Regions from separate parts of the Uliginosibacterium sangjuense genome, predicted to be linked through region 1. Evidence: predicted binding sites of a transcription regulator. Region 1 holds the regulator's gene; each other region holds the start of a gene.
What was found. The regulator sigma-54, encoded in region 1, starts transcription at its own class of promoters, with help from an activator protein. The targets are predictions, from matches to a motif close to TGGCACGCTTNCTGCTNA.
Positions count from the first base shown of each region.

Region 2: the regulator sigma-54 is predicted to act here: its motif matches at 4,153-4,170, upstream of nifV (homocitrate synthase).
Region 3: the regulator sigma-54 is predicted to act here: its motif matches at 5,476-5,493, upstream of rsxA (electron transport complex subunit RsxA).
Region 4: the regulator sigma-54 is predicted to act here: its motif matches at 3,132-3,149, upstream of nifE (nitrogenase iron-molybdenum cofactor biosynthesis protein NifE).

Region 1 is NZ_CP101132.1:4,013,307-4,021,140, forward strand. Features, by position in the region: gene ttcA (tRNA 2-thiocytidine(32) synthetase TtcA) at 1-680, shown strand, start outside; gene NMB43_RS18615 (FHA domain-containing protein) at 686-1,621, shown strand; gene hprK (HPr(Ser) kinase/phosphatase) at 1,698-2,642, opposite strand; gene ptsN (PTS IIA-like nitrogen regulatory protein PtsN) at 2,611-3,096, opposite strand; gene hpf (ribosome hibernation-promoting factor, HPF/YfiA family) at 3,236-3,559, opposite strand; gene NMB43_RS18635 (RNA polymerase factor sigma-54) at 3,575-5,080, opposite strand; gene lptB (LPS export ABC transporter ATP-binding protein) at 5,105-5,827, opposite strand; gene recX (recombination regulator RecX) at 5,814-6,272, opposite strand; gene recA (recombinase RecA) at 6,279-7,295, opposite strand; gene NMB43_RS18655 (efflux RND transporter periplasmic adaptor subunit) at 7,609-7,834, shown strand, end outside.
Region 2 is NZ_CP101132.1:3,880,427-3,888,260, forward strand. Features, by position in the region: gene NMB43_RS17875 (pectate lyase family protein) at 1-1,191, shown strand, start outside; gene NMB43_RS17880 (CBM96 family carbohydrate-binding protein) at 1,255-3,690, opposite strand; gene nifV (homocitrate synthase) at 4,193-5,332, shown strand; gene cysE (serine O-acetyltransferase) at 5,329-6,141, shown strand; gene nifW (nitrogenase stabilizing/protective protein NifW) at 6,134-6,466, shown strand; gene NMB43_RS17900 (hypothetical protein) at 6,482-6,937, shown strand; gene NMB43_RS17905 ((2Fe-2S) ferredoxin domain-containing protein) at 7,029-7,352, shown strand; gene NMB43_RS17910 (hypothetical protein) at 7,349-7,834, shown strand, end outside.
Region 3 is NZ_CP101132.1:3,633,957-3,641,790, forward strand. Features, by position in the region: gene NMB43_RS16730 (RnfH family protein) at 77-358, opposite strand; gene NMB43_RS16735 (electron transport complex subunit E) at 383-1,081, opposite strand; gene rsxG (electron transport complex subunit RsxG) at 1,078-1,722, opposite strand; gene NMB43_RS16745 (RnfABCDGE type electron transport complex subunit D) at 1,719-2,804, opposite strand; gene rsxC (electron transport complex subunit RsxC) at 2,833-4,314, opposite strand; gene NMB43_RS16755 (RnfABCDGE type electron transport complex subunit B) at 4,328-4,849, opposite strand; gene rsxA (electron transport complex subunit RsxA) at 4,868-5,449, opposite strand; gene nifL (nitrogen fixation negative regulator NifL) at 5,757-7,379, shown strand; gene nifA (nif-specific transcriptional activator NifA) at 7,450-7,834, shown strand, end outside.
Region 4 is NZ_CP101132.1:3,894,781-3,902,614, forward strand. Features, by position in the region: gene nifX (nitrogen fixation protein NifX) at 1-2, opposite strand, end outside; gene nifN (nitrogenase iron-molybdenum cofactor biosynthesis protein NifN) at 12-1,442, opposite strand; gene nifE (nitrogenase iron-molybdenum cofactor biosynthesis protein NifE) at 1,680-3,095, opposite strand; gene NMB43_RS17980 (hypothetical protein) at 3,382-3,699, opposite strand; gene NMB43_RS17985 (response regulator) at 3,994-4,419, shown strand; gene NMB43_RS17990 (nuclear transport factor 2 family protein) at 4,419-4,829, shown strand; gene NMB43_RS17995 (AAA family ATPase) at 4,841-6,559, shown strand; gene NMB43_RS18000 (flavodoxin) at 6,587-7,138, shown strand; gene NMB43_RS18005 (Rieske 2Fe-2S domain-containing protein) at 7,313-7,627, shown strand.

The DNA of each region.
Region 1 (7,834 bases):
CGGAAGACGTGCTGCCACGCTACTTCGAATCCATCGGCGTCGACTTCCATATCGAGACCCAGGACACCTACTCCATCGTCAAGGAGAAGATTCCCGAGGGCAAGACAACCTGCTCGCTGTGCTCGCGCCTGCGTCGCGGCATCATCTACCGCTGCGCGCGTGAGCTGGGCGCCACCAAGATCGCCCTGGGCCACCACCGCGAAGACATCATCGAAACCATGTTCCTGAACATGTTCTTCGGCGGCAAGCTCAAGGGCATGCCCCCGAAGCTGCTCAGCGACGACGGCCAGCACATGGTGATCCGCCCGCTGGCTTATTGCGCCGAGAAGGATCTGGAAAAGTTCGCGCGTGCCATGGCCTACCCGATCATCCCCTGCAATCTGTGCGGCTCGCAGGAGAATGCCCAGCGCAAACAGATCAAGGCCATGCTGCAGACGTGGGATGCAACGCACCCGGAGCGCCTGCGCTCGATCTTCACTGCCCTTCAGAACGTAGTGCCCAGCCACCTCGCGGATGGCAATCTGTTCGACTACAAGGGGCTGACCCGCGAGGCCACCCTAAAGGAAGGGGACATTGTGTTCGATGAAGCAGAGGTATGTGCTTCACCCGAACCGGCCGCCGCGGTGCACTGGATGAGCCGGGATAAAGACAATGTACTGATTGAGTCGGAGCCGCTTTGAACACCATGAGTCCCCCGGCCGCCACCTGCGTGCTGGTCGCCGAACTGACCGGCGCCGAGGCCTTAACCCAGAAGCTGGGCGTACGCGAGGCGGAACGCGCCATCGAGCGTGGCCGCGCACGCGCCGCACGCGCGGTCGAAGCCTATGCCGGCCACACCCTGGTCACCGAAGGCCAGCGCCTGGTGGTCGGCTTCTCGCGTTGCGACAACGCCGTGCTGGCCGCCAACGACATGCGCGAACGCGTCAGCCAGTTGCCCCCGGTATCCGGCATCTCGCTGGCCCTGCGCATCGGCGTGCATGCCGGCCCGACCGACGCCGACAGCACCACGGGCTACGCCGGCCAGTTGCTGGCCGCAGCCGGGCGCGACCAGATCCTGATCAGCAGCGAGGCCGCCGAGCAACTGTCGGAAGCGATCCGCAACCAGATCACGACACAGCAGGCACTGTCAGTGGACAGCAAGGCCGTGTATGAGCTACGCGAAGATGTGTCGGGCATGCGTGCCAGCCAGCACAACACGCCCTTCTTCAGCCGCTCGCAGACCAACTTCAGCGATGTGGTTGTCGCGGCCGATGCCGGCCCGCCCTCCGTCGCGCCGATCTCCAGCGCCCCGCGTACCCGCCTGATGCTGCGCCACCAGAGCGCCAGTTACATCGTGTCGCAGACCCACCCGGTCATGCTGGCCGGGCGCGAGGAAGGCAACGACCTGGTCATCGCCGACCGGCGTGCGTCGCGTCACCATGCCCGCATCGAGTTCCGCAATGGCACCTACATGCTGATCGACACCAGCACCAATGGCACCTACCTGGTCGACGATCATGGGCTGGAGGTGATCCTCAAGCGCAGCGAATGTCAGCTGCCCGAACGCGGGCGCATCGGCTTCGGTTACTCACCACAAGAGATCGGCGTCGAGGCCGCACTGTTCGACATCGGGAACAAGTAAGAGAAGCGATACTTCAGACGACAAACAACAAAGCCGCGTACTCCGCGGCTTCGTTGTTTGTCGCTGTGCCTGGTCCTCAGTGTTCGAAGGGGTCTTCCTGATCCAGGGCCAGGCGCTGCCGCTCCACAAACTCCTGCGTGGAGTCGATGCCGCGCAACTGCAGGATGGTGTTGCGCACCGCAGCCTCCAGCAGCACCGCCAGGTTGCGCCCGGCCGCCACCGGCAGCACCGTGCGGCGCACCGGCACGCCCAGGATGTCCTGGTCCTCGTCGTCCAGCGGCAGGCGCAAGGGCTCGTCGTCGCGCGCACCGCGCCGCTGCAGGTGGACGATCAGCTTGAGCTTCATCTTGCGGCGACAGGCCGTCTCGCCAAAGATAGTGCGGATGTTGAGAATGCCCAGCCCGCGCACCTCAAGAAAGTCCTTGAGCATTTCGGGGCAGCGCCCCTCCAGCACGCCGGAAGCGACGCGCGAGATCTCCACCACGTCGTCTGCCACCAGGCCATGGCCACGCGAGATCAGTTCCAGCGCTAATTCGGACTTGCCGGCACCGGAATCACCGGTGATCAGCACCCCGACGCCCAGCACGTCCATGAACACGCCATGCAGGGAAACGCGCTCCGCCAGCTTGCGCGACAGGTAGGCGCGCAGCACGTCGATGACGCGGGCGGATTCCAGTGGCGAGGCCAGCAAGGGCACGCCCACGTCCTCACAGTTGCGCCGGATGATGTCGGGCACTTCGCAATCGTCGGCCACGATCACGCCCGGCGGCGATGACGCAAGGATGCCCAGCAGGTGATGCTCCAGCTTGTCACGCGCCTGGCGGCGTGCCCACGCGAACTCCGCCTCGCCCATGACTTGCAGGCGATTGGGGTGGATCAGGTTGAGGTGGCCCACCAGGTCAGCCGGCCACACCTTGTTGTCGGTGACGGTGAGATAGCTGTCGAGCCGGCCTGCGATGTGGCGCAGGCGCAGGGCCGTCCGGTTGGCCTCAAACAGCTGGGCGATGCTCGTGCGTCGCATGGGGATCCCATCCGGCGAAGAGAGTGGCGACCGTCGCCACATCCTGCGCGTCTGCCAGACTCTCGCGGAACGCACGGTCACTGAACATCTGCGCCAGTTCGGACAAGAGCTGCAGATGGCTTTCGTTGGCCTGTTCCGGCACCAACATGATGAACACGAGATCGACCGGTTTATTGTCCGGCGCGTCGAATTCGATCGGCAGCGCCAGTTGGACGAAGGCCCCCACGGCCTCCTTGAGCCCCTTGATGCGGCCGTGCGGGATCGCGATGCCCTGGCCCAGCCCGGTGGAGCCCAGCTTCTCGCGTTGCATGAGGGCGTCGAACACGACCTTGCGCGACAGGCTGTGGCTGGCCTCGAACAAGGCGCCGGCCTGCTGGAATACACCCGCCTTGTCGCCAGCAGTGCAGGCAACCAGGATGTTGGCGGAGGGCAGGATGCGAGAGATCAGGTTCATGCTGGGGTAGGCATCGGGCCGACTGCGCCCGCCACGACTGGAAATTCGCCGGCGCGGATCTGCCGCCCTCGGGGCGGCAGATCCGGCTGCAGTTCGACAGGATTATATGTCCGAGTGCAGCACCGCCGTGTGCAGTGTGTTACGAGCCGATCGCCTGTTGCTTGATGCCGGCGTGGCCATGGTCAGCAGTCTTTTCCTTGTGCTTGAGGACTTGGCGGTCGAGCTTGTCCACCATGGCGTCGATAGCCGCGTAGAGGTCGTCATTGTCGCATTCGACATGGATGTCCTTGCCCCGCACATGCAGGGTCACTTCGGCCTTCTGCCGAAGCTTTTCCACCGAGAGGATGACATGCGTCGCCGTGACGTGATCGAAGTGGCGGATCACGCGATCGAGCTTGCTGGTGACGTATTCGCGCAAGGCGGCGGTCACTTCGACATGATGGCCCGTGATGTTGAGGTTCATACCGTACTCCTCTGGTTAGATCGACTTGCGCTGACTGACCGGCGGGATATTCAGCGACTCACGGTACTTGGCGATCGTCCGTCGCGCCACCACGATACCCTGCTGGCCCAACACTTCGGCAATACGGGCGTCGGACAAGGGTTTCCTTGGATCCTCCCCGCCCACCATCTGGCGAATCAGCGCGCGAATCGCCGTGGCTGAGCAGGCACCGCCTGTATCGGTGGATACGTGACTGCCGAAGAAGTACTTCAGTTCAAAAATGCCGCGTGCCGTCGCCATGTACTTCTGCGTGGTCACGCGTGAGACGGTGGATTCGTGCAGTTCGAGTTCTTCCGCGATTTCCCTCAGGGTCAGTGGTCGCATGGCGACTTCACCGTAGTCGAAGAACTGGCGTTGGCGATCGACGATGGCTTGCGAGACCCGCAGAATCGTGTCGAAACGCTGCTGCACGTTCTTGATCAGCCACTTCGCCTCCTGCAACTGCGCGGACAGCGAAGCACTGGCACCACGGTTGTTATGGAGTATATCGGCATAGACACGGTGAATCCTGAGCTTCGGCATCGCCTCCGGATTGAGGCTGGCCGTCCAGTTGCCGCGATACTTCTTCACGATCACGTCGGGCACGATGTAGCGTGCATCGAGCGCCGCGAACTGGGCCCCTGGGCGCGGATTGAGACTGCAGATGAGCTCCTGGGCGGCACGCAGCGCGTCGTCGCTGCAGCCCAGGCGGCGCTTGATCTTCTGAAAGTCGCGCGCGGCCAGTTGCTCAAGGAGTCCATCGACGATGCCCAGCGCCAGCTCGCGGCTGGGCGTGACGGGTAGATTGCGTAGCTGAAGGGTCAGACATTCCTGCAGGTTGCGCGCGCCGACACCGGCCGGGTCCAGGTTCTGCACGTGATGCAGGGCGATCCCCAGCTCTTCCACCTCCACCTCCCACTCCTCGGGAATGAGGGGCAGCAGGTCTTCGAAGCTCTGCTGCAGGTAGCCATCGTCCTCCAGTGCTTCGACCATGAAGCGCACCAGGGCGCGATCACGGTCCGACAAGGGCATCAGGGAGACTTGCGCACTGAGGTGATCATGCAGGCTGGTGGTGGCGGCCTGGAATTCCTGGAAATCCGACTCGTCGTCGTCATCGTTGCCACGCCCGCTGCCGGCCTCGCTGCGCCATTCGGCGGCTTCGCCCAGGTCGTCGTCGGAGGCCGAGTCGTAGGCCTCGTTGATGGTGTCCGGCATCTCGACCGTGGAGGGCGGCTCAAAATCCTCCTCCCCGTTGGCCTTGCGTTCGGCCGAGGCGTAGTCCGCCTCGGTGGCTTCCGCCGTCGTCGTCACCTCGGGGGCGGCCACGACTTCGCCCGCCTCATCCTCCGCCCCATCACGCTCCAGCATCGGGTTGTCGAGCAGCATGCGCTCGATTTCCTGGTTCAGCTCCAGCGTGGAGAGCTGCAACAGCTTGATGGACTGTTGCAGCTGAGGGGTCAGCGCGAGTTGTTGCGAGAGGCGGAGCTGGAGGGAAGGCTTCATGGACAGGGTTGCAGCCAGGCGCGCTCAGAGACGGAAATGTTCGCCCAGGTAGATCTGGCGTACCTGGTCATTGTGCACAATCTCGTTCGGCTTGCCACCGGCCAGCACCTCACCGGCATTGATGATGAAGGCATGGTCGCAGATGCCGAGCGTCTCGCGCACGTTGTGATCGGTGATCAGCACGCCGATACCGCGCTGTTTGAGGAAGTTGATGATCTTCTGGATTTCCAGCACGGCAATCGGGTCGACGCCGGCAAAGGGCTCATCGAGCAGGATCAGCTTGGGTTGGGTGGCGAGCGCACGGGCGATCTCGCAGCGGCGACGCTCGCCGCCCGACAGCGCAATCGCCTGGGTGTCGCGCAGGTGGCCGATGTTCAGCTCATCGAGCAGCTCGTCCAGGCGCTCCTGCATCACCGCCTTGGGCAGCTTCTGCAGCTCCAGCACGGCCAGGATGTTCTCCGCCACGGTGAGCTTGCGGAACACCGAGTTCTCTTGCGGCAGGTAGGACAAGCCCATGCGCGCACGCTTGTGGATCGGCAGGTGCCCAAGCTCGGTGGCGTCCAGTTGCACGCTGCCGCCATCGGCGCGGACCAGGCCGACGATCATGTAGAAGCAGGTGGTCTTGCCGGCGCCATTGGGCCCCAGCAGGCCGACCACCTCGCCGCTGCCGACCTGGAACGACACATCCTTGACCACCGTGCGCGCTTTGTAGCGTTTGCGCAGGCCGGACACCCTAAGCAGACTCATCGAACGGTTCTTTCAAAATCCTGCGTATCACTTCCGACGAAAAACCACGCGACTGCAGGAAGCGTGCCTGCTTCGCCCATTCTTTCGCGTCCTGCGGCGCCTGCGTGAACTTTTTCGCCCACACGCCACGCGCACGACTCAATTCATCTCCTGCCAGACCGGCCAGCGCCTCGCCGGCCAGCTCGGCGCTGACGCCACGCTCGGCCAGCTCGCGCCGGATGCGTCCGCTGCCGAAACGCTCGCCACGCGCACGCACGAAGCTCTCGGCAAAACGCTCATCCGACTGCAGCCCGGTTTCCACCATGCGCTGCACGACCGCCTCCACATCCTCGCCTTCCGCCGCCTTCGCCTTGAGCTTGCGTCGCAGCTCATGCTGCGAATGCTCGCGCGTGGCAAGCATTCGCAGGGCCTGCGATTTGAGCGAAGCGGCCGGCGCTTTCTTCATCACGGCTTATTCGGCCGCCACGACTCCCATGGCGGCCACACCCACGGCTTCGCGAATCTTGTTCTCGATCTCGCGCGCAGTCTCGGGGTGTTCGCGCAGGAATTCGCGCGCATTGTCCTTGCCCTGGCCGATCTTCTCACCCTGGTAGGCATACCAGGCCCCCGACTTGTCGACGAACTTGTGATCGACGCCCATGTCGACGATCTCACCTTCGCGCGAAATGCCTTCGCCGTAGAGGATGTCGAAGTGGGCTTCCTTGAACGGCGGCGCGACCTTGTTCTTGACGACCTTGACCTTGGTCTCGGAGCCAATGACTTCCTCGCCCTTCTTGATCGTGCCAGTGCGGCGGATGTCCAGGCGCACCGAGGCGTAGAACTTCAGCGCGTTGCCGCCCGTCGTGGTTTCGGGATTGCCGAACATCACGCCGATCTTCATGCGGATCTGGTTGATGAAGATGACCAGCGTATTGGTGCGCTTGATGTTGGCGGTGAGCTTGCGCAGCGCCTGGCTCATCAGGCGGGCCTGCAGGCCGGGCAACTGGTCGCCCATCTCGCCTTCGATTTCGGCCTTGGGCGTCAGTGCGGCAACCGAGTCGATCACCAGGATGTCGACGCCGCCGGAGCGCACCAGCATGTCGGCGATCTCCAGCGCCTGCTCGCCGGTGTCCGGCTGGGAGATCAGCAGATCCTCGACCTTGACGCCCAGCTTGCCGGCGTAGCTCACGTCCAGTGCATGCTCAGCGTCGATAAAAGCGGCCGTGCCCCCGATCTTCTGCATCTCGGCGATGACTTGCAGGGTCAGCGTGGTCTTGCCGGAGGACTCCGGTCCGTAGATCTCGACGACGCGGCCGCGCGGCAGGCCGCCGATGCCCAGCGCGATATCCAGCCCCAGGGAGCCGGTCGATACGGCCTGGATGTTCTCCTCCAGCTTGCCGTCGCCCATCCGCATGATGGAGCCCTTGCCGAACTGTTTCTCGATCTGCGAAAGCGCTGCAGCAAGCGCCTTGGCCTTGTTGTCGTCCATGAAAAACCTCGCAAAATGGTCGTGGGAATTATGGCACAGAGCTTGCAACGGAAAGCATCCGGAGCGCCGTGCCTTGCGCAGTGCAACAGCCGATTTGTTTTATCCCGGCCGTCGATGACTGAGTAAATATACAGTATCAATCGCAATGCCCGTGAGCAAACCTGTTCGCCGATTCGCGCATGTGTTTGCAACTGAGAACAATTTTGCGCTTGGCAGCGGTAAAGCGATGAACCATGATGCGGGCCCGGCATCCAACTGCCGTTCAAACCTCCCTGGCCAAGGCGCGAGCGCGGACAACGCCCTCGCGGGATACATGCACTACCGCCCCCTCGCGGCCCTGCTGTGTGCAGGGTTTGCTTTGCTTGCCTGCAAACCCCAAGAAGACACGCTGCCTCTCACGAACAAGGCGGAGGGAACTGCCCCGGCTGCACCCCGGACCGGTGACACCCGCAGCGGGCGGCCACAGAACGTCACCACCACGCAAACCCGCAGCGAGACGGTGCCGCTGATGCTAGAGGCCCAGGGCAGCGTGCTGTCGC
Region 2 (7,834 bases), 130 kb from region 1:
GGCGTCAATGAATGCTCGGTGCCCGGCGGCAGCTCCTCGTCCAGCTCGTCCTCATCGAGTTCGTCTTCGAGTTCGTCGTCGAGCTCATCGTCCAGCTCCTCCAGCAGCTCTTCGTCGAGCAGCTCGTCCAGTAGTTCGTCGAGTTCGTCCAGCTCCTCTTCGAGCTCCTCGTCCTCCAGCAGTTCTTCTTCCAGCTCTTCGTCATCGGGCGGCTCCTCGTCGAGCTCCTCGGGCGGCAATGCGCCGGGCGTCAACGGCTTCGCCTCGCTTAACCGCGACGGCCGTGCCGGTACCAATGGCGGCGCCGGCGGCAGCACGGTCACGGTGAGCAGTTTCACCGCCTTGCGCGATGCCATCGCCGACCATGCCCCGCGCGTCGTCTACGTGTCCGGCACGATCAATGCGGAAGCTGGCGTGAAGATGCTCAACGTGGGATCCAACAAGTCCATCCTGGGCGTGGGCACGACGGCCCGCCTGGTCGGCTTCGGGCTGGACGTGAGCGGGTGGACGCCCGCCGTGCGCGCCGCCAACGGCAACACGGAGTGCACGCCGGACAAGGCCAGCAACTTCACCCACGTGTCCAACGTAATCATCCGCAACCTGACATTCGACAACTATGCGGACGATGGCGTGCAGGTTTCCTGCTACTCGCACCACGTGTGGATTGACCACAACACCTTCCTCTCCGGGACGGATGGTGCGGCCGACGTGAAGCGCGGCTCGGACTGGGTGACGATCTCGTGGAACCGTTTCGTGGGCACCGACAAGAGCATGCTGCTGGGCCACAGCGACGACAACGCGCTGCAGGACCGCGGCAAGCTGCACGTGACCTACCACCACAACTGGCTGGAACGCAGTATCTCGCGCCACCCACGGGTGCGCTTCGGCCAGGCCCACGTTTACAACAACTACGCCAACCAGGTGCAGAGCTACATCGTGGGCCTCGGTGACGAGTGTGACATCCATGCCGATGGCAACTACATCGACTATGTGAACGTGGTCGGCAAGGGCTTCGGCGGCAGCGTGTTCACCTGGGATGCCACCAACTACGCGGTGGAGGTGGATGACCCCATCGTGCAGACCGGCACCGCCTTCAACCCGCGCAGCTACTACGACTACGTGCTCGATCCGGCGACCAGCATCCCCGGCATCGTGAGCCAGGGCGCCGGTGCAGGCAAGATCGTGCCCTGACCCGCCTGCCCGTAAGTAAAAGAGCGCCCCGCGGGGCGCTCTTTCGTTTCACGCCGACCGGCCTCAGTTGAGGATCAGTTGCGGCTTGTTGCTGCCATTCTCACGACTATTGAGGGTGGTGTACTTGCCCGCGCTCTCCTGCAGCACGAAGGAAGCCACGCCGTCGGCCTGGGCCTTGACGTAAGCCGTGACGTCGATCTCGTAGTACTTGGCGGTGGTATTCATCGCCACACCCGCGATCAGGCTGCCCGGCGCCGGCCGGTTGCTCCAGTTCAAGGAGCCCTGGGCCCAAGCATCGGCCACCTGGTAGGCATTGAGCGTGGTGGCAGCGCTGGCGCTGCCATACACGCGCAGCTTGGCGGTGGTGATGCTCGGCGCGCCGGCCAGCGAGAACTTGACGAAGGCATAGCGGTTCTTGCCCGCATCGGTCTTCAGCACCAGGCTGGTGTCGTTGCCGTAGTTCGTGCCGGCATTGCTCTCGTGCACATAGGCGTCTTCGCTGGCCGTCAGCGTCACCGTGCCACCCCCCGAGCTGCTGGAAGACGAGCTGCTGGAGCTACTGCTCGACGAAGAGCTGCTCGAACTGGAGCTGGAACTCGATCCACCGGATGACGAGCTGCTGCTGGAGCTGCTCGATGAGCTGCTAGACGAGGAGGAGCTTGACGAAGACGACGAACTGGACGAACTGCTCGACGAGGACGAGCCGCCGCAACTGCTGGTCGCCGAGCCGCTGCCCAGCAGCGACGTGCCACTGAAGCTCAGGCAGCTATCCACGCCCTTGTTCGGCGACAGGTTGAAGTACACCTCCTCGTTGCTGCCCCAGGTGGAGATGAAGGTTCCGGTCGGCTTCTGCAGGTGCGTCCAGGCGCTGCCGTCCCAGCCCATCTGGTAGATGGTGGTGGCGGTCGCGTAGGGCGTGTAGCTCATGTACAGGCCGCCCTTGGTCTTCTGCTTGGACAGCATGTTGTTGAACAGCACGTTCTGCGGGCCGGTCGCACCGGACCACTTGGAGGCATGCGGTCCCGCCCCCCACCAGATCGGGAACCAGGTGCCCTCCAGCATGTCCTGCCCGCCTTCGCCCTCCCCCCAACTGCTGTGTTCGAAGGGGATGGCGATGGTGTTGCGCTGGATCAGGTTGCGCCGCTCCCAGCCACCGTGCAGGTTCATGTCCACCGACAGCGTGTTGCTATCGACTACGTTGTTGGTGGCGGACCACTGCAGGGTCAGGTGACGCACGCGGTCGATCGTGTTGCCGATGATCTTGCTGTCATACAGCTTGGAGCCACGGAAGTAGCCATGACCGCCCTTGCCCTTGTTCCAGGCGCCGAAGATCACGTTGTTGCTGAACTCCATGTGGCGCGCAAACTCGGTCACGATGGGGTGCGAACCGGTCATGTAGGTGCGCACACCCTTGACCCAGCCGTCCTGCGCCCACTTGAACAGGATGCCGTGCAACGCGTACTCCGGCGCCATGTTCTTGTACTTGAGGCCGACGCCGTTGGGATTGGTCGTGGCGTCGTAGTCATTGGCGTTCACGGTGCTCGCGTAGGGCGTGTGCGAGAGCTCCTGCGTGAAGTAGAAGTCCTCGAAGCCGACGCCCTTCACCGCCGCCACCTTCATCACCTTGCTGTAATAGGTGGTGTTGGATGTCCCCCCTTGGTCGGAAGGCAACTGGCCGCCGTTGCTGTAGGGGATGTCGAACTCCAGCGGCTTGTCCAGCGTCAGCACGTCACCGCTGCGCGCCGTCACGCGGAACATCTGCGACTGCATGTGGGTGTTGTAGCGATAGGCCTGCGGCGCCTGCATCTGGTCGTAGAAGGCCACCGTGGTGGTCGCCCCGACATACACCGTGTCGCCCACGGCGAAGCCGCTGCCCTTGCCGGACTCCACGGTGACCGTGTTGCCGCCCCTCACCCCGCCGCCACCCGAGGCCACCTTGACGCCAGACAGCCAGTGGAAGTTGATGCTGCCCTCGTAGGTCTGGTCGTTGGCGTGCTTGTTGCGTTCCTCCACGCGGAAGGCCGCGTAACCAGGCCACAACTTGCCGTCGATGACCGGCAGGCCGTTGTCATTGGCATAGGTCGCGGCCGGCTTGAAGACGAAGCGCGTGCCCGTGGTCGCCGAGTTGCCGGCGCCGCGCAGGGTGATCCAGCTCGCATCCACGCGGATCTGCTTGTTGATGTTGATGACCCCGGCCGGAAAGCTGAGGATCGCGCGGTTGCTCTCGCTCACCACCGCCCCATTGACCGTGAGCGTGCCGGCGCGGATCTGGTCGATCACCGCCTGGATCGCCGCCGTGTCGTCGATCCCATCATTGGCGGTGACGCCGTAGGACGTCATGGCCAACACTGTGCCGCCAGTCGGCAAGGCCTGGCCTCCCTTGTAACCCGCTGCGCTCCAGTCTGGCAGCGAGGGATGCACCCCCGCCTGCGCCGCACCCAGCCACAGGACGGCAGCCAACGCCGCCGATGCGGAAACCCGCTTGTGTTGTGTATTCACCTGTTCCTCCTTTGATCTCATGTCTTTGTGATCGGCGCCGAGCGCCCACTCCCCGGTCATTCAGACTGCCGCGCGAAGCGGCCTGGCATTGCCGTAGTCGCATGCAGGGGAGCCATTTCAAAGTAAACGATTACCCTCTTGAATACAAAGCTTTTTATCCGGTGACTCGACGAATGGACTGCGTGCGCCGCACAAGAAAGGCAATCGTTTAACTTGTCGCTCGCGTGCGGGCCTGGGCGCGCCGGCATGTTGCACATGCACAGCATGCGCGACCCCGGTGTGCACTTTCCGACCGAGGATCGGCACGGCGGGAAGACGTCGATTTTGCTTACCCGATGAGCTGTTCTTGCCCGACCCGACTCTGTCGGAAAGCACACATTCCGCCGCACACAGCACGATACAGTCCGCACACGCGGAACCCTCCGCCACGCCGAAAGCGCGCCACAGCAAGGATCTTCAACATGGCACGCGGCTTGCTTACCTCCTCCTGAGGGGGTTCCGCATGAACACGGCTTTCATCATCAACGACACGACCTTGCGCGACGGCGAACAGACCGCCGGGGTGGCGTTCACCACGGCGGAGAAGTGCGCCATTGCCCAGGCGCTGGCCAATGCCGGCGTGGTCGAGATGGAAGTGGGCATCCCCGCGATGGGCGAGGGCGAGATCGAGGTCATCAACGCGATCGCCGCGCTGGGCCTGCCGAGCCGCCTGATGGTGTGGGGTCGCATGGTGGAGCGCGACGTGCGCGCCGCGCTGCGCTGTCATGCCGACATCGCGCACCTGTCGATCCCCGTCTCCGACATTCATCTCGAGGCGAAGCTGCGGCGCGACCGCAGTTGGGTGCTGGCACAGATCGGCCCGCATGTGGCGATGGCGCGCGATGCCGGCCTGGATGTCAGCGTCGGCATGGAAGACGCCTCGCGCGCCGACGCCGACTTCCTGTGCCGTGTGGCCGAGGCCGCGCAGACTGCTGGCGCACGCCGCGTGCGCTACGCCGACACCCTGGGCATTCTCGACCCCTTCGCCACGCACACCGCGATCGCGACGCTGCGCCGCGCGGTGGACATCGAGATCGAGATCCACGCCCACAACGATCTCGGGCTAGCCACTGCCAACACGCTGGCCGCCTTCCGTGCCGGCGCGACGCATGCCAACACCACGGTCAACGGGCTGGGCGAGCGCGCCGGCAACGCGCCGCTGGAAGAAGTGGTGATGGCGATGCGCCACGTCCATGGCGTGGAATGCGGCATCGACTCGCAACTCCTGCTGCCGACCTCGCGCCTCGTGGCCATGGCCTCGGGCCGGCCGGTGGCGGCCAACAAGAGCATCGTCGGCGAGGCGGTGTTCACCCATGAATCCGGCATACACGTGGATGGCCTCATGAAGGACCAGCGCAACTACCAGGGCTTCGATCCGGCAGAACTCGGGCGCAGCCATCAACTGGTGCTCGGCAAGCATTCCGGCTCGCACGCGGTGCTTGCTGCCTATGCCCGCCTCGGCCTGCATCCCGGACCGCTGCAGACGGCACAGATCATCGAGCGCATCCGCGACTACGCGATGCAGACCAAGCGCGAGCCGGACGCCGCCGTGCTGACCCGCTTCTACCTCGAAGCCTCGCGCCACAGCATGGAGGCGGCATGAAAGCCGAACAAGCCATCATCGAGGAGCTGACCCGCGATGTGCCGCCCGCACCGCGCGGCCTCTTGCGCATGCTGCGCGAGGATGTGGCCTGCGTATTCCAGCGCGATCCCGCCGCGCGCAGCACGCTGGAGCTGCTGACCATCTACCCCGGCATCCAGGCCCTGGTGTTGCATCGGCTCGCGCACACCCTGTGGCAGCGCGGCTGGCGCTACCTGCCGCGCCTGATTTCCTTCTTCGGCCGGCTGATCACCAACGTGGACATCCATCCGGGCGCCACCATCGGCCGCCGCTTTTTCATCGACCACGGCGCCGGTGTCGTCATCGGCGAGACCGCCGAGATCGGCGACGACGTGACGCTGTACCACGGCGTCACCCTGGGTGGCACGACCTGGAACCCCGGCAAGCGCCACCCCACCCTGGGCCACGGCGTGGTCGTCGGTGCCGGCGCCAAGATCCTCGGCGCGATCACCGTGGGCGACCGGGCCCGCGTGGCCGCCAATTCCGTTGTCATCGAGGACGTGACGCCCGGCATGACCGTCGTCGGCATCCCCGGCCGCATGGTGCTGCCCAAGAGCAAGCGCCGCATCACCAGCAGCGGCATCGACCTCGACCACCACCAGATGCCCGACCCGGTGGGCAAGGCCATCAGTTGCCTGCTGGAACGCATCGCCGACCTGGAGAAGGAAGTCCTCAGCCTGCGTGGCGAGCGCGCGCCGGCTCCCGGGGCCTGTCACGACTGCGACGACACCTGCTCGCAGCCCACTTTCGACGGCAGCACACAGGCTGCCAAAGGAGCACACCATGGATGAACTGACCCAGCGCCTCGCCCAGTTGTCGTCGGCCGAGGACTTCCTGAACTTCTTCGCCATCCCCTTCGACCAGGGTGTGGTGAATGTGAGCCGCCTGCACATCCTCAAGCGCTTCTATCAGTACCTGCGGCGCGACGAGGAGATCACCCGCCTGGCCGACGGCGCGCTGTACGCGCGTTACCGCCAGTTGCTGGTGGAAGCCTACGAGGACTTCGTGAAGTCCACGCCGGCCCAGGAGCGCGTCTTCAAGGTCTTCCAGGAAGCCGACGGCAAGAAGACGGTGACCCTGGACAGCCTGCGTTCCAGCCTGCCCTCGGCCGCGTAAGCACGGCGCGGCACGATGGACGAGAGCGACCGTTTTCTCGCCAACGTGATCGTGTTGGAGGAAGAGGCAGCCAAGCACTACACGCGCCTGGCGCAGGTCGCGCTCGACGCCGGCGACGACGAGCTGGAAGGCTTCTTCCAGAGCCTGGCCGAGACTTCACGCCTGGACGCGCAGGAAGCCCGCGCCGACGGCGTGATGCGCAGCGACGCGACCCTCAGCGTGCCACCGATCGGCGACTGCCTGCTGGCGATGCCAAAGAACGCGGTGCGCGCCGGCACGGCCCGCCTGCTGGGCGTGCATTGTGCGATGTCCTGCGCGCTGAGCCTGGTACGGCGCAGTCACGCCTACTACGCCGGCGTGGCCGCGGCCGCCCCCGATACCACGCTGCGCCAGATGGCCGCCAGCTTCGCGCGCGAACGCGCCGCCCACATCGCCGCCATGGAGGCCTGGGTGGTCCGCCTCACGCACTGAATGACACGAACATAGCCGGCCAAGCGCTCAGCCGATCACTCACCGCAGCGCGCGCCGGCACCCTGACTTCCCTTCCCCCCGGAGAAGCATCATGCCCAAGCCCCTCAAACACGTCTTCGTCTGCTCCCAGGCCCGCCCGCCGGGTCATCCACGCGGCTCCTGCCAGCAAAAGGGCGGCAGCGAAGTGCTGCAAGCCTTCTGGGCCGAACTGCAGAAACGCAATTGCTGGGACAAGGTGGCGATCACCTACTCCGGCTGTCTGGGGCCCTGTGACAACGGCACCAATGTGCTGGTCTATCCGGACAGCGTGCTCTACAACGGCGTCACCGCAGCCGACGTGGTCGAGATCTTCGACTCGCACCTGCTGGGCGGCGAGCCGGTGGCGCGCCTCAAGGCGCCGGAGAGTCTCTGGTGAACCTGTTCACCGGCGAATCCTCCGACGAGTTTTTCGGCGGCGAGGTGCCGCCGCTGGTACGCCGCCTGCTCGACGAAGCGCGCGGCACCCAGCCGAACGAGATGGAGGCCTTGCTGTGGACAGCACATGCCAGCGCGCCAGACTGCCTGCCGGTCTACTACCTGCTGTACAAGTTCCACGCCAGCAAGCGCCAGTTCGACCAGGCGGAGAAGGCGGCCACGCGCGGCATCGCGGCCGCCGCGCGGCTGGCCGGGCTGCCCGCGGACTGGCGCGAGGTGGGCGCCGGCCATGCCGACTTCGCGGCGACCGGCCCGGCGCGCTTCTGGCTGTTCAGCCTCAAGGCCCTGGCATTCATCTACCTGCGCTCACGACGCAGCGAGGCAGCGCGCGAGCTGATCACCAAGCTCGGTGAGCTGGACCCCGATCACGGCCTGGGCGGCGAAGTCATCGCGGCCCTGCTGGAAGGCGCCGAACGCAAGCAG
Region 3 (7,834 bases), 380 kb from region 1:
CCGGGCGGGATGATTCCCGAACCGGGCACGGACATGGCCGTTCCATGCGCTCGTGTCGGCGCCCCCGCGGGCGCCCCTATTCGTCCTGCTCCAGCTCGAAGCCGGGCCGGCGCGGCACGCTCTGCGGATCGCAGACAATGGGACGATAGATCTCGATACGATCTCCCTCGCGCGGCACCGCATCCAGCTTGGCCGGCTTGCCGAAGATGCCCACGCGCTGCGTGGCGAGATCAATGTGCGGATACTTCTGCAGGATGCCCGAGCGCTCGATCACCTCGCGCACGCTGGCTTCCTCGGACACCTCGACGTGCAGCCAGGCTTGCACGCCGGGTTCGGTATAGGCCACAGCCACTTTCATCATCATCTCCTGAACAGGATGGGATCAAGCCGAGCAGTGCATGGCCTGTGCCGCAGCCTTGCCATCCCGGCTCAGACGCCGTTCCAGGATGCGCTTGCCAGCCAGCAACATGCCCAGCACCAGGAAGCCCCCGGGCGGCAGGATCATCATCAGCACGCCGCCATAGTCGGGCATCACCTTCGTCTCCAGAAAGGCAAAGTGCGGGCCCAGCAGCAGACTGGCCTGGGCGAACAGCGTGCCGCTGCCCAGCAGCTCGCGGGTGAGCCCCATGAGCGTCAGCGCGAAGGTGAAACCCAGCCCCATCGCCAGCCCATCCACGGCGGAGGCCAGCACCCCGTTCTTCGACGCGAAGGCCTCGGCGCGACCGAGGATCGCGCAGTTCACCACGATCAGCGCGATGAACAGGCCCAGCACCTTGTACAACTCGTGCAGCCAGGCATTCAAGGCCATGTCGGTCAGGGTCACCAGGGTGGCAATGACCACGATGAAGACGGGAATGCGCACCTGATCGGCCACCCATTTACGGATGGACGAGATCAGCATGTTCGACAGCACCAGCACCGCCGTGGTCGCCAGGCCCATGCCCAGGCCATTGGTGCCGGAGGTGGTCACCGCCATCGCCGGGCACATCGCCAGCAACTGCGCGAACACCACGTTCTGATCCCACAAACCGTCACGCAGGATGCGGCCAGGCGCAGCCCCGCTCGTCGAGTTCTCGCTCATTGCGCTGCTCCCGTCGCTTGTGCCGGCCCGGCGATCTCCGCGCGGTGCGCGGCATAGAACTGCAGGCCCTCCTTCACCGCCTTGACCACCGCGCGCGGGGTGATCGTGGCGCCGGCGAACTGGTCGAACTCGCCGCCATCCTTCTTCACACCCCAGCGCGCCAGTGGCAGGCTGTCCAGGGACTTCTTCTCGAAACCGTGGATCCAGTCAGCCTTGGCCGGCTCGATCTTGTCGCCCAGGCCCGGCGTCTCGGCATGCTTGAGCACGCGCACCCCGGTCACCGTGCCCGTCGCATCGACGCCGATCAGCACCACGATGTCGCCGGCATATCCGCGTGCGCTGTGCTGGAATACCGCCGCGCTGAACACGCCAGCCTTGCGGCCACGATAGACCGTGACGCGGCGCCCCCGCTCGGCCACCTCAAGTGTGTCCTGCAGCAGATCGTTGTCGGCCAGTCCCGGTGGTAGCACTTGTTGCAGCGAGGACTGCAGGTCCGCCTGCGCGGCGCGCTCGATGGCAGGCCCGGTCAGCGCTGCAGCGCTGATCAGCGCCGCACTGGTCAGCATGCAGGCCGCGCCAAGCAGGCCGCCGTGGTAAGGGATGCGCTCGCGCAGCACCTCCCGCCTCCAGGTGGTACTCATGGCTTCTCCTGGCGCAGATCCAGCGGCTCGCCACGGCGATCGCGGCCGTAGATGCGCGGCTGCAACAAACGGTCGATGGCTGGGGTCAGCGCGTTCATCAACAGTACGGCGAAGGCCACGCCCTCCGGATAGCCGCCATAAGTCCGGATCAACCAGGTCAGGAGGCCGCAGCCGGCCCCGAACACGAGCTGGCCCATGCGCGTGGAGGGCGAGGTGACGTAATCGGTCGCGATGAAGAAGGCCCCCAACACCGCCGCGCCAGACAGCAGGTGTGCCCCCGCATCGAGGTAGCGCGCCGGATTGACGCCATGCGCGATGGCCGCCGGCAGCGCAATGCCCGCCAGCATGGCGAGCGGGATATGCCAGGAGATGAGGCCCATCGCCAGCATCGCCCCCCCCCCCGCGGCGATCAGCAGGACGCCGGTTTCGCCCAGACTGCCCGGCCGCATGCCGGTAACCGACAGTGGCAGGCCAGCGGCGAAGGTGTGCAGCAGATCCACGCCACGCGCCAGCTCGGTCTTCGCCTGGCCGAGCAGGGAGGCGCTGGTGTAGGCGTCCGGCATGCTGCCGGCGAAGCTGATGTGCAGGCCCTCGGCCAGACCTGGCGCGGCCAGCCCCACCTGGCCCAACGGGGCGACCCATTGGGTCATCGCCACCGGGAAGGACACCAGCAGCGCCACCCGCGCCACCATGGCCGGGTTGAACAGGTTGCAGCCCAGCCCGCCGAACAGTTGCTTGCCGATGGCGGTGGCGAACAGACCACCCACCAGACCGATCCACCACGGCGCCCAGGGTGGCAGCGACATCGCCAGCAGCCACCCGGTCAGCATGGCCGAACCATCGAGCAGGGCCGCGCGCATCGGCTTGCCCTGCACCTGCAGGCACAAGGCCTCGCCCAGCAGGGCCGCGGCCACGGTGATGAGCCACAGATTGAAGGCCGGCCAACCGAAGTACCAGAAGCCGCACAAGGTCGCCGGCAACAGCGCCAGCATCACCTTGCCCATCACCTTGCCGACGCTGCCCAGTTGGCTGGCGTGCGGCGACGCGGCCACTGCCGGCAGACCATGGACACCCGTGTTCATGCGTACCCCTTCACGCTCGTTCTCCTGATCATTCCGCCGCCGATGCCGGACTGGCGGCCTTCTGCGCGGCGCGCTCCGCCTTGCGCCGCGCCGCTGCCTCGGCGCGCTCGCGCGCCTCACGCTCCAGCCGGGCCTGCCGCGCCTGCGCCAGGCCCTTGGTGAATTCCATGCGCTTCTTCTGCTGCGCGCGCGACCAGACCTCACCCTTGGCGTGATAGAACGCATGCACCAGCGGCAGATGCGAAGGGCATACGTAGGCGCAGGAACCGCAGGCGAGGCAGTCGTCCAGCTTCAGCGATTCGGCCGCCGCATAGTCACCACTGCGCACCCGCGCCGCGATTTCCAGCGGCAGCAGTCCCATCGGGCAGGCCGACACGCAACTTCCGCAGCGGATGCAGGGGCTGGGGTCCGGGCGCGCGATCTCCTGCGCGGTCAGCGCGAGGATGCCGCCGCAAGCCTTGACCGTCGGCACCTGCGCATGTGGCAAGGCCAGCCCCATCATCGGTCCGCCCATCACCAGGCGCGCGGGGCTCTCCTTGAGGCCGACGAAGGCCAGCAGGTCCTCCACCATCACACCGATGGGCGCCAACACATTGCCTGGCGCGGCCACTGCGCCGCCATTCACGGTCACGATGCGGCGATACAGGCCTTCGCCATGACGCAGCGCGCGATGGATCGCCGCGCAGGTGCTGACGTTGTTGACCAGCACGCCGATGGTGGCGGTGCGCGCGCCGGCCGGTACTTCCTTGCCGGTCAGCACCTGCACCAGTTGGCGGTCCGAACCCATGGGGTAGCGCGCCGGTACCGGGCGGATCTGGATCGCGGCATACGGCTCGGCCGCCACGCGCATCGCCGCGATGGCCTCGGGCTTGTTGTCCTCGATCCCCACCAGGGCCTCGCGGGCCCCCGTCGCATGCATCAGGATGCGTACTCCGTCGATGACCTCGTCGGCGCGTGCGCGCATCACGCTGTCGTCACTCGACAGATAGGGCTCGCACTCGCCGCCATTGATGATCAGTGTCTGCACCGCATGCTTGCGCCCGAGCTGCGCCTTCGGCGCGGACGGGAAGGTGGCGCCCCCGAGGCCCACCACGCCGGCCGCGGCGATGCGACGGGCCACCTCGTCCGCGTCCAGCGCGAAGGGGTCAGGCTGGACCTCGGCCGCCACCGCCTCGTCCAGCCCGTCACATTCGATGCCGATGGCATCGAATGGCAGACCCGACGGATGCGGCGCGGTGATCGGGCCAATGGCCGTCACCACGCCCGAGCTGGGCGCGTGCACCGGCGCGGAGACGTTCCCTTGCGCGACGCCGATGCGCTGGCCGCGCAGCACACGATCACCGACGCTCACCACCGGCTTGGCGGGCGCGCCGACATGCTGCAGCAAGGGCACCGCGAGACGTGCGGGAATCGGCATCACGCGCAGCGGCACATCGGCAGCCGGTCGCTTGTGGTCGTCGTGCGGATGCACGCCCCAGCGCACACCCATGATCTTGTCGAAAATGCCCATGGCGGGTCTCCGTTCAGGCAAAGGCAGGACGTGCCCAGTTCCAGTCGCGCAGGCTCTGTGGCAGGGGCTGCAGCGCGATGGCACCGGTCGGGCAGTCATCCACGCAGGCCGCGCAGCCGGTGCAGGCCTCATGCAGCACGCCATGGATCTGCTTGGCTGCGCCGACGATGGCATCGGTGGTGCAGCCCTTCATGCATTTACCGCAGCCGATGCAGATGTCTTCCTGCACATGCGCGACCTGCGGTCCGCTCTCTACACCATCCAGACTCAGCGTCACGCCCAGCTTCTCGGCGATCGCACGCGCCAGGGCCGCGCCACCGCCGGGGCAGGCCGTCACCGCGACCTCGCCATTGACCATCGCCTCGGCGGCTGCAGTGCAGCCTGCCAGTCCGCATTGACCGCAATTGGTGCCGGGCATCAGCGCAGCGATCTCCACCGCCATGCTGTCGGCTTCCACGGCGAAGACACGTGCCGCATAACCCAGCAGCAGGCCCAGGGTCAGTCCCAGGATGCTCAGACTCAGAATGCCGCTCATGCTCACTGTCCTTTCCGCTCAAGAGAAGTTGAGGCCGGAGAAGCCCATGAAGGCCAGCGCCAACAGCGAGGCCAGCACGAAGGTCACGGGCACGCCGTCGAAGGCCTCCGGCACACGCGCCAGGGCCAGGCGCTCGCGCAGACCGGCGAACATCACCATGACCAGGGTGAAGCCCAGTGCGGAGCCGAAGCCATACACGAGCGAGCGCACCAGGCCATTGCCCTCCTGCACGTTGAGCAAGGCGACCCCCAGCACCGCGCAGTTGGTGGTGATCAGCGGCAGGTAGATGCCCAAGGCGCGGTACAGCGCCGGCATCGTCTTTTTGATCACCGCCTCGATGAACTGCACGGTGGCCGCAATGACCAGGATGAAGGTGAGGATGCGCAGCGAGGTGAGCCCCAGTGGCGCCAGCAGGTAGTGATCGAGCGCCCAGGCAGCGCCGGAAGCCACGGTGATCACGAAGGTGGTGGCCATGCCCATGCCCAGCGCGCTATCCATATTGCGCGACACACCCATGAAGGGGCACAGCCCCAGGAACTTCATCATCACCACGTTGTTCACCAGCGCGGTGCCCACCAGCAGGATCAGGTACTCACCCATGTCTCGTCGAACCTCCTGTCGCCTTTGGTGCAGGGAGCATGCCAATCACGACAATGCATGCCCCGCCCAGGTGCGGAAACACTGACTGGCTCGGTGATCCGGGCGCTCGACAGGGAGTGCGAGGGGCCGTCGACCGGGGCGAGCGGGCTGTCGCAGACCCGACAAGCAAGCATCGAGATGTGGCAAATGCTCCCCGCGCACCCGCCCCGTTGACCTACCTCAAGCGCGCACGCCAAGGCCTTGCCGGCATCGCCGCACAGGCATGATTGCTGCGTCATGACGGACTGAATCACTGTCGGAAGAAGCCATGCCCAGCACCCGGAAGAACTCCCGTGCACGCACAGCCAACGAAGCCGCGCCCGGCGCGCAAGCTGCGCCCGCCCCCATGCCGGAAAATGCCATGGGCATTCCGCCCGCCTTGTTCCAGGCGGCCGTCGAGCAAGCCGACATCGGCATCATGATCACCGACGCGATGGCGCGCATCGGATATGTGAACCCGGCCTTCACGCGCACCACCGGCTACTCCGCCGCCGACGCGCTGGGCGAGAAGCCCTCGATCCTCTCGAATCGCGTGACCCCGCCCGAGGTCTACCAAGCGATGTGGAAACAGATCACCGGCAAGCAAGCCTGGCACGGCCGCCTGGTCAACCGCCGCCAGGACGGCACGCCCTACCTGGCCGACCTGACCGTGACCCCGGTGCTCGACGAGGCCGGCAAGCTCGCGCACTTCCTCGGGCTGCACCGCGACGTGACCGAGCTGCACCAGCTCGAATGCACAGTGCGCAACCAGAAGGCGCTGATCGAATCGGTGGTCGACAGTGCGCCGCTGGTGCTCGCGCTGCTCAACATGGAAGACCGTGTGGTGCTGGACAACCAGGCCTACAAGGCACTGATGGCCGACCTGGGCATGCAGGAGCCGGCGGGCATCATCCTGGACGCGATCCGCAAGGAGCTGGGCAGCGGCTTCGGCCCCTTCCGCCCTGGCGCCCATGCCTTCACCGAACGCCAGATCCGCCTCGACCGGCCACACTGGCGCGCGCCGCGCTGGTTCGCCTGCTCCGCCGTGTGGGTGCATAACGACCACGCCACGGCCGATGCCTTCTACAGCGGTGGCGGAGACCCCTTCCTGCTGCTGGTGGCCAAGGACGTGAGCCGCCAGCTCATGGAGCAGGAGCGCGCACGCGTCGCCGCCCTGCAGGCGCTGATGTCCGAAGAGACGCGCCGGCAGGAGCTGCGTGAAGGCCTTGCTGCCGCCGTGTACCAGATGGAGGGGCCGCTCAACGTGCTGAACTCCGTGCTCACGCTGATGGGCCGGCGCGGCTGCGACCCGGCCCAGACCGCCATGATGGAAGCATTGCAGGCCGGGCAGACCGCGCTGGAGACGCTGCGCGCCGCGATTCCCCCCGCGCTGCCGGAAGCGGCCACCGCGGTGAACCTGAACGAAGCAGTGCGCGATGTGCTGGACCTGTCGGCCGGCCGCTTCCTGCATACCGGGGTGGCTGCCGAGTGGGCGCCGCAAACCGTGCTGCCCGCCCTGCCCGGCATGCCCACGCGCCTGCGCACCATGCTCAAGGCGCTGGTCGACAATGCCATCGACGCCATGAACAGCAAGGGCTGGACGCGCCGCGAACTGGCCATCCGCACGGCGAGCCGCGACGACTGCGTGGTGATCCAGGTCGAGGACAGCGGCCCGGGCCTTGCCCCTGATCTTCGCCTCAAGGCATTCGAGCCCTTCTTCACCACCAAGAAGGGCCAGGGCAACCATCTGGGAACCGGGCTCACCGCGGCTCAACAGGTGGCCGTCGATCATGGCGGTGGTATCGAACTCGTGGACGCCCCACAAGGAGGCTGCATTGCAATCGTCACTCTCCCCCTGCGCCGGCACGCCGAGTGGGACGCACAGACCCACCGCGCGGGTCATGCAGCCTGAACCCGCCCCCCACACCGCAGTACGGAAGGTTTCGCCCATGGCAACGGATGCGGAAAGCGTCCTTCTCCGGATGCAACTGGAGACGCTCTATCAGGTCAGCGTGGCGCTGTCGCGCACGCTGGACGTCAAACAGGCCCCACAGGAAGTGCTGCGCACCCTGGAAGAAGCGGCGGGCCTCACCCGCGGCATGATCAGCGTGCTCGATCCGGACAGCGGCGACCTCGTCGTCAACACGGTGCAAGGCGTGGACGAAGGTGACTTCGACCCCAGCCGCGAACCGGTGCGCTACCGCGCCGGCGAGGGTGTGATGGGGCTCATCCTGGAGGAAGGCAAGACCGTCGCGCTACCCGCCATCCAGGGTGACCCGCGCTTCCTCAATCGGCTTGGCATCTACGAGCGGCGCCTCCCCTTCATCGCCGCCCCCATTCACGTCGGCGGCAGCCTGCAGGGCGTAC
Region 4 (7,834 bases), 120 kb from region 1:
ATGATCTGCTCCTAGGAAAATTGAATTTCCGACTGTTCGGTCGGGGCGCTGCCGCCACAACCGCATCCGGTTCCACAGCCGCTCTCGCCCTTGGCGGCAGCCAGGCTTTCGGCCGGCAGCGGCCAGTCCTGCGGAATGGCGACATGTTCGGCTTCGAGGAAGGTGTTGGCCCACAGGGTGATCAGCTCGCGCGTGCCGCGATAACCCACCAGGCAGACATGCGAGGCCCCCAGGCGGTCGAACATCGGCAGGCCGGTGCGCAGCAGCGGGATGCCCAGGCGCGCCGCACCCTGACGGCCGTGCGAATGGGTCACGAAGACCTCGGCACCCGTGGCCTTGGCGCGCGTCTCCAGGTCTTCCAGGTCGCCGATCAGCACCTCTTCACACGGCATGCCCGCCAGTACGGCGGATTGCGTGGTGGTCACGGCAGCCGTGACCTGGGCGCCCATCTCGTAGGCCGTCATTCCAAGCGCATACAGCAGATCGGGCTCGGCGCCGATGGCGAACTTCTTGCCGCCAACCCAGAAGTGGGCGTCGAGCATGGCGTCCTGTAACTGGCCGCGCTGGCGACGGTACTTGGTGGCGACGGGCTGGCCGGACACTTCGGTGAGATAAGCCATGAGCTCGTCCACCGCACCCAGACCAGTGAGCCGGTCGAACACGCGGAATGGCACGCCGGCCTTGTCTTCCAGTGCGGTAGCCGCGGCCGTCATCTGGGTACCGACCGCAATCGTGGCGATCGAGGCGCCCATGCTCTTGAGCTCGGCCAGCGTGGTACCGCCCAGCGTGGTCGGCGTGAAGTTCTCAGGGATGTGGCCGTCGAGCGAGCCGGAGATGTCCGGCAGCACGATGGCCTTGAGGCCGAAGGAGGCGATGATCTCGCGCAGCTCGTCGATGTCCGCCGGGGTCAGATGACTGCCCGGCAGCAGATTGACCTGCTTGGTCTCCTTGAGTGCCGAGGGCTGGGCGAAGGCCTCGACCAGCGCCAGCACCGCACGCCCCCAGCCATCTTCCAGCGCGCCCACGTAGTCCGGCGTCGACACGTAGACGATCTGCGTGCCTTCCAGCGTCTCGTCGTGCTTGGCGCGGATGCGCTTCAAATAACCATCAACATCGTCGCCCTTGGTCTCGGTGAGCCCGGTCGAGGCAATCGCAATGACAGAGGGGTTCGCCCGCTTCTTGATGTTGAGTACCGCCTGCTCGATGTTCTCGAAGCCACCGAGGATGGTGCTGACCTCGTTCATCGCAGTGGTCTGCAGCGGGATCGCCTCCTTGAAGTGGCGCACCAGCAGCACCAGGCCGAAGGAGGTGCAGCCCTGCGATCCGTGCATCATGGGCATGCAGTTGTCCAGGCCCATGAAGGCGTAGCAGGCCCCCAGCGGCTGGCTCATCTTGAGCGGATTGACCGCGCAGGCTTTCTTGGATTCGAGGACGCTAGCCACGGCGGCCTCCCCTGCCTGCGTGAAACCCCTCCCACCCTCCCCTTGTCAGGGGAGGAGCACACCAAGACGCGCCACCGTACGCCCCCCTGACAAGGGGGGTCGGGGGGGTTGCTCTGCTGCGACACAAGAGGAACAGCTCCTGAGCTGCGCGCAGGTACAGAAAACCCAAACTGGCCACCGCGAGGCAATAGCCAATGGCAAAAGCGAAACCAATATCGGTATCCATCACCGCCTCCCTCACGCCGCCTGCTCGATCGCAGGCGCGACCGCCACTTCCCACGGCGCCGGCCGCCGTACCTGTTCCCAGATCGGGTTGTAGAGCGCCTTGTCGATCTCTTCGACCAGCTTCACCATGCCTTCGTAACCGGCATAGGCGTGGTGCCGCTCCTGGTTGATGTCGAGCCAGGGCATCTTGGCCTTGAGCGCGATGAACTGGCTGCGCCCGCCAGAGAGCATGATGTCTGCCTGCGCGTCCTTGAGCATCTTGTACATCTCGCGCGGGGTCATGTCGTCGATCATGTGGGCGTCCTGACCCATCAACTCCATGATCTTTTCCTTGTCTTCCTTGGTCGACTTCTTGACGCTGGTGCCGACCACTTCGAGCCCGGCTTCCTGCAGCGCGGCGACCACCGACCAGCTCTTCACCCCGCCGGTAATGAGCAGCACCTTCTTGCCTTCGAGGCGCGGGCGGTAGCTCGCAATCCGCTCCCAGGCGCGCTTCTCCTCGATGGCGATCAGCGCCTCGGTGCGCTCACGCAGATCTTCCGGCGCGCCCTTCTGGATCAGCAGGCGGGCGATCTCGCGCAGGGTCTCGCTCATGTCGCCGATGCCGTAGAAGCTGCCCTCGAAGAAGGGGATGTCGTAGCGCTCTTCCATCTTGCGCGCGATGTTGATCATCGACTTCGAGCACACCATCATCGAAGCCTTGGCGCGATGGCTGTAGGCCACCTCCTTGTAGCGCCCGTCGCCCGAGATGCACGATAGGATGCGCACCCCCAAGGCATCGAGCAGCGGCTTGATCTGCCACAGCTCACCGGACAGGTTGTACTCGCCGATGATGTTGATGTCGTAGGGCGTGGTGTACTCCGGCTCTTCGGTGCCGATCACGTAATCGAGCAGCGCTTCGGCGCCGAGCTTGTTGCCGAGATTCTTGGGGCCGACGAAGCCGGGCGAGTTCACCGGGATCACCGGCGTGCCGAACTTCTCGGTGGCCTTCTTGCACACCGCCTCGATGTCGTCGCCGATCAGCGCGGTCACGCAGGTCTGGTAGACGAAGACGGCCGGCGGGTTGTACTTCTCCACGATTTCCTTGACCGACTTGAACAGACGCTTCTCGCCGCCGTAGATGACGTCGAGTTCGTTAATGTCGGTGGTGAAGCCCGTGCGGTACAGCGTGGCACCGCTGGAGAAGGAGGTGCGGTTGTCCCAGGAGTTGCCCTCGCAGGCGATGGGCCCATGCACGAGGTGCGCCACATCGACGATGGGCTGCAGCGCGATCTTGGCGCCGTCGAACGCGCAACCACCCGCGGCCGCACCGGGCGAGAGCTGCTTGGTGCAGCCCTTCTTCTTTTCCTTGGCGGATTTGTTCTGGTTGTGCTCGCAGGCCGGTTCTTCGAACACGTCCTGGATCTTGGCGGAAACTCGCGCATCCATGATTCACCATCCTCTCTGTCGCGCTGGCACCCTGCATCAGCAGGATTGGTGCCACTCGCTGCGATGCCGCATGGCGGCTTGGTTTCCGGGTTTGCTCACGACACCCCGTGGCAGCTTTGTCGGGGCGGGTTTGTCGGGATTGGAGGGGCTCAACCCGACGTGAGGAAGCGCTAGAAAAATGGAGTGGAGCGAAGCGAAACGGTTCTGGCTAGGCGCGCCGACGAAGACAGTACAAGTGGTACGGCAAGGAGGCGCAACAACGCCAGAACCATTTTTCTAGCGCTTCCTACTCGATGCCTTCCATCTTGGCGCGATAGAACATCGCCTCGCGCAAGCGACGGTCGATGGCCTGCGGTGAGAGGTCGATGGCGCGCTTCTCGGCGAACATCGCGTCCTGCGCCTTGGTCGCCTCTTCCGCGGTCAGCGGCAGGCGGCCAGCCATGTGGGTGGCGCCGGGCAGCGCCTGCAGAATCGCCTGACGGTTCGGGTGCTCCGCCACCTGGATCAATTCCTTCGCTTCGAAGCGGCCGTCCAGACAGATCGCGCCGTCGATCACTTCCACGCGGCGGCCATCCTGGGTGCTCTTGATGAATGTCGTAGCCATATCGTTCTCCTGGGGGGCTGAGGACGGAACGAACAGCACCTAGCAGCTAGCGTGCCGCTCGGCTGCGACGCCTCGCCCAGCCGCCCATGCGCGGCGACAAGGCGGGCCCGCTGCGCACACGCGCATTCGCCGCAGCGCGACAAACGCGACACGCCTCCAACAAAGACGACGGAGCGATGACGCACCCACCTCGCAGCCATGCGGCTTCCCGCGAAGCGGAACGAAGCTTGCTGAACGCCTCTGGCAAAGACGAGCGCCTGCCCCCAAGGCGTCTCGCAGACAGAGAGGTGCCCCATGCAGATTGGTGTGGATAGCCAGCGCGCGGTCGAGAACCGGCGCGTGTTCGTCATCGACAACGACGATGTGGTCAGCGCGGGCCTGCAGTTCATGCTGGCCGACGAGATGGAGACGCATGTCTTCGCCACCCCCGATGAAGCCATTGCCAAGGCGGCCGGCTGGCCGCCCGAGCTGGCCCTGCTGGGCGCCAGCGTGCTGGAAGCGGAAGGGGCCGGCGTGGTGACGCGCCTGCGTGAAGCGCTGCCGGAGCTGCGCATCCTGATCGTCTGCTTCGACGCCGACGAACCGGTGGTGAAAGAGGCCTTGGCGCTGGGCGCCAACAGCACCCTGCTGCGGCCACTGAAGCTGGAGAACGTGCGCCGCAAGGTCGACACCCAACTGGGCCGCCGCGCCTCGCTCGCCATTCCGGTGGTCGTGCGCTGATGAGCCGTGAAGCCGTGCTGTTCGCCAATGAAGCCTTCTACCGCGCCTTTGCCGACCGCGACCTGGCGGCCATGGACGCGGTGTGGCTTGGCGAAGGTTCGGTGGCCTGCATCCACCCCGGCTGGCCGGCGCTGCATGAACGCGGCGAGATCATGCAGACCTGGGCGCGCATCTTCGCCAACCCGGAAAACCACCCGCCGACCGAAGTGCGCGGCCTGCGCTGCGTGATGATGGGCGACGCCGCCTTCGTCATCTGCTACGAGGTCTTCGGCGAGGGCGCACTGATCGCCACCAACCTGTTCCGTCGCGTCGGTGCGCGCTGGCTGATGGTCCACCACCAGGCCAGCCCGACCAGCAGCTTGCCGCAGGCCAGTGACGATGAAGACGCGGAAGAGCGCGTACTGAACTGAGGGCGCACACGATGAAGCTGATGATCGAACGCAAGTACGCCGAGGCGCTGATCGCGCGCTTCCCCGACCTGCAGCCCCTGGCCGAGCAACTGCGTTTTTCGGAGCGGGTGGAGATCGGCGTCCAGCAGCTTTCGGGCGAAGCCCTGGGTGCCCTCGGGCAGCTCTACAGCGAGGGCGGCCCGGCCCTGCAGGCGCGCGCCACCCACCTGGCCACCTTGCGCGCGGCGCTGGCCGACGAAGGCCCGCGCTTTGCCGCCGGCGAGCTGGAGGCTGTGGTCCCCGCCATAGCCCGCTACCTCGCACGCGACGCACTGCGCGGCTGGCTGTTCTCGGCCAACCAGACCACGCGCCCCCTGCCCTATGTCGTCACCCGCCTGGACTACACCCCGCCCTCGAACGACGAAACCGGCAAGGTCTTCATCGAACTCAAGGCCAATGCCAAGGCCACGCTGGCGACCCAGGTGATCCGCATCTACGCGAGTGACGCCGCCGGCAAGACGGTGGGCGAGCTGTTTCTCGCCAAGGGCTTCCTGAAGGAAACGCCTGCGCTGATCGCCGAGTATGACCGCATGGTCGAGCGCTACTACGAGTGGCGCGGTCGCTACGGCGAACAGTTCTCCGGTCAGGGCATCGGCTTCTACGCCGAAGACCCCAACGCCTCGCACCGCGACACCGACTGGTCGCGCAAGGACCAGATCGTGCTCTCCGCCAGCGGCGGAAAGGCCCGTCTGGTCAATGACGAAGGCATTCTCAGCTCGCGCACGCTGACGCTGGACGCCCCGGGCGACATCCTCGGCCCCTACCTGCGCCGGGCCGCCAAGAGCAACCGCTACGAAAACGAAGACGAGGTCGCGGCCGAACAGGCGGCGCTGCCCGCCGGCCTGTTCTCGCAACTGCCGATCCACCCCTTCGTGCTGATGTTCCACCTCGATCTGCACCACTACCTGTGGGTGCACGTCGAGGACATTGAGCCCTATGCCTACCAGCCCGACCTGAAGCAGAAGCTGGTGCTGCCCCCCGAGCAGACTGACCTGATCGACATCCTCACCGCCGAGATGGACGTGCTGATGGACGACATCGTGGCCGGCAAGTCGGGCGGCACCACGGTGCTGTGTGCCGGGCCACCCGGCGTGGGCAAGACCCTCACCGCCGAGGTGTACTCCGAGATCATCCGCCGCCCCTTGTACCGCGTGCACTCGGGTCAGCTCGGGCTCAACGTGGCCGCGATGGAAGGCGCGTTGAAGGATGTGCTGACCCGCGCGCAGCGCTGGGGCGCGGTGATGCTGATCGACGAGGCCGACGTGTACATCAAGCGGCGCGATGACGACATGACCATGAACGCGGTGGTCGGCGTCTTCCTGCGCGTGCTGGAGTACTTCAACGGCCTGCTGTTCCTGACCACCAACCGCGTCGACGACATCGACGAGGCCATCGTGTCGCGCTGCATCGCACTCATCAAATACGTGCCGCCGGACGAAGCCGCGCGCGCGCGCATCTGGCGCGTGATGGCCGACCAGTTCGGCCTGGCGCTGGACGACAGCCTGCTCGCCACCCTGGCCACGCTGTTCCCGCAGTCCAGCGGGCGCGACATCAAGGGGCTGGCCAAGCTCGTCGCCAAGTACTGCCAACACAAACACTGCGCACCCACGCTGGAGGTGTTCCGGCGCTGCGCCATCTTCCGCGGCCTCGACCAGGACGCGGCCGGACTTTCAGAACCCCTCGCGGCCTAAGGCCGCCCAACTTCAGGAGAACACATCATGGCCCGCATCGGCATCTTCTTCGGCACCAACAGCGGCAGCACGCGCAAGATCGCCAAGCAGATCAAGAAGCGCTTCGACGACGACACCATGGCCGACCCGGTCAACATCAACAAGGCCACGGTGGAAGACCTGCTCAAGTACGACTACCTGATCGTCGGCACCCCCACCCTGGGCGACGGCCTGCTGCCTGGCATCGAAGCCGAGTGCGACGAAGAGAGCTGGGCCGAGGCGATCGAGAAGTTCAAGGGCGCGAGCTTCGCCGGCAAGACGGTGGCCATCTTCGGCCTCGGCGACCAGGAAACCTACGCCCATGAATTCGTCGACGGCATGATCCACCTCTACGACTTCTTCAAGGGCGCCGGCGCCAAGATCGTTGGCGCCTGGCCCACCGACGGCTACAGCTTCGACGTGTCGCAAGCCGTCATCGACGGCAAGTTCGTCGGCCTGGCGCTGGACAACGACACCCAGCCTGACCAGAACGCCGAACGCCTGGACGGCTGGCTCAAGCTGATTGCGCCAGAGTTCGGCCTGGTGCTGGACCCCGCCTAAGAAGCCGTAACAAAATGGTTCTGACGTTGTTGCGCCTCCTTGCCGTACTACCTGTACTGTCTGCGTCGGCGCGCCTAGCCAGAACCGTTTCGCTACGCTTCACTCCATTTTGTTACGGCTTCTAAGTCACATCAGTATCGTGACGGTCGGCCCCGCCGGCCGTCACCCACCACCATGACCTGGACCACCCTCTGCAAGAAATCCCTGCTCTCCCCCGGCGAGGCCGTGCCCTGTCGCGCCGACGGGCAGGAGATCATCATCCTGTGGCCAGAGGGCGGCCGCCCACGCGCCTTCGACGCACGCTGCCCGCACGAGGATGTGTCGCTCAACAAAGGTATCTTTAACGGCAACACCCTGATCTGCGCGGCGCACGGCTGGGTATTCGATGGGCATACTGGGGAAGGGCTTTCCCCGACCGGCTGCGAGCTTGCCGAGTACCCAATCCGGGTGAATGGGGAGATGCTGGAGGTGGAGCTGGACGAGACGTAGGGCGGAAATCCGCAGGAGGTTCCGCCATGGGCCTTCAACGAAGGCAAGATGCCACCTGACGGTGGCCAGCGGAACCGCTTTGCGTTCCGCCCTACGCGCTGGACAGTGAGGACGAACAGTAGGGAGCTCAGAAGTCCGGTAGGGTGGGCTCGGCGAGCCCACGCGCTTAGAAACACGCCCGATCACATTCCGCGTGGGCACACCGTG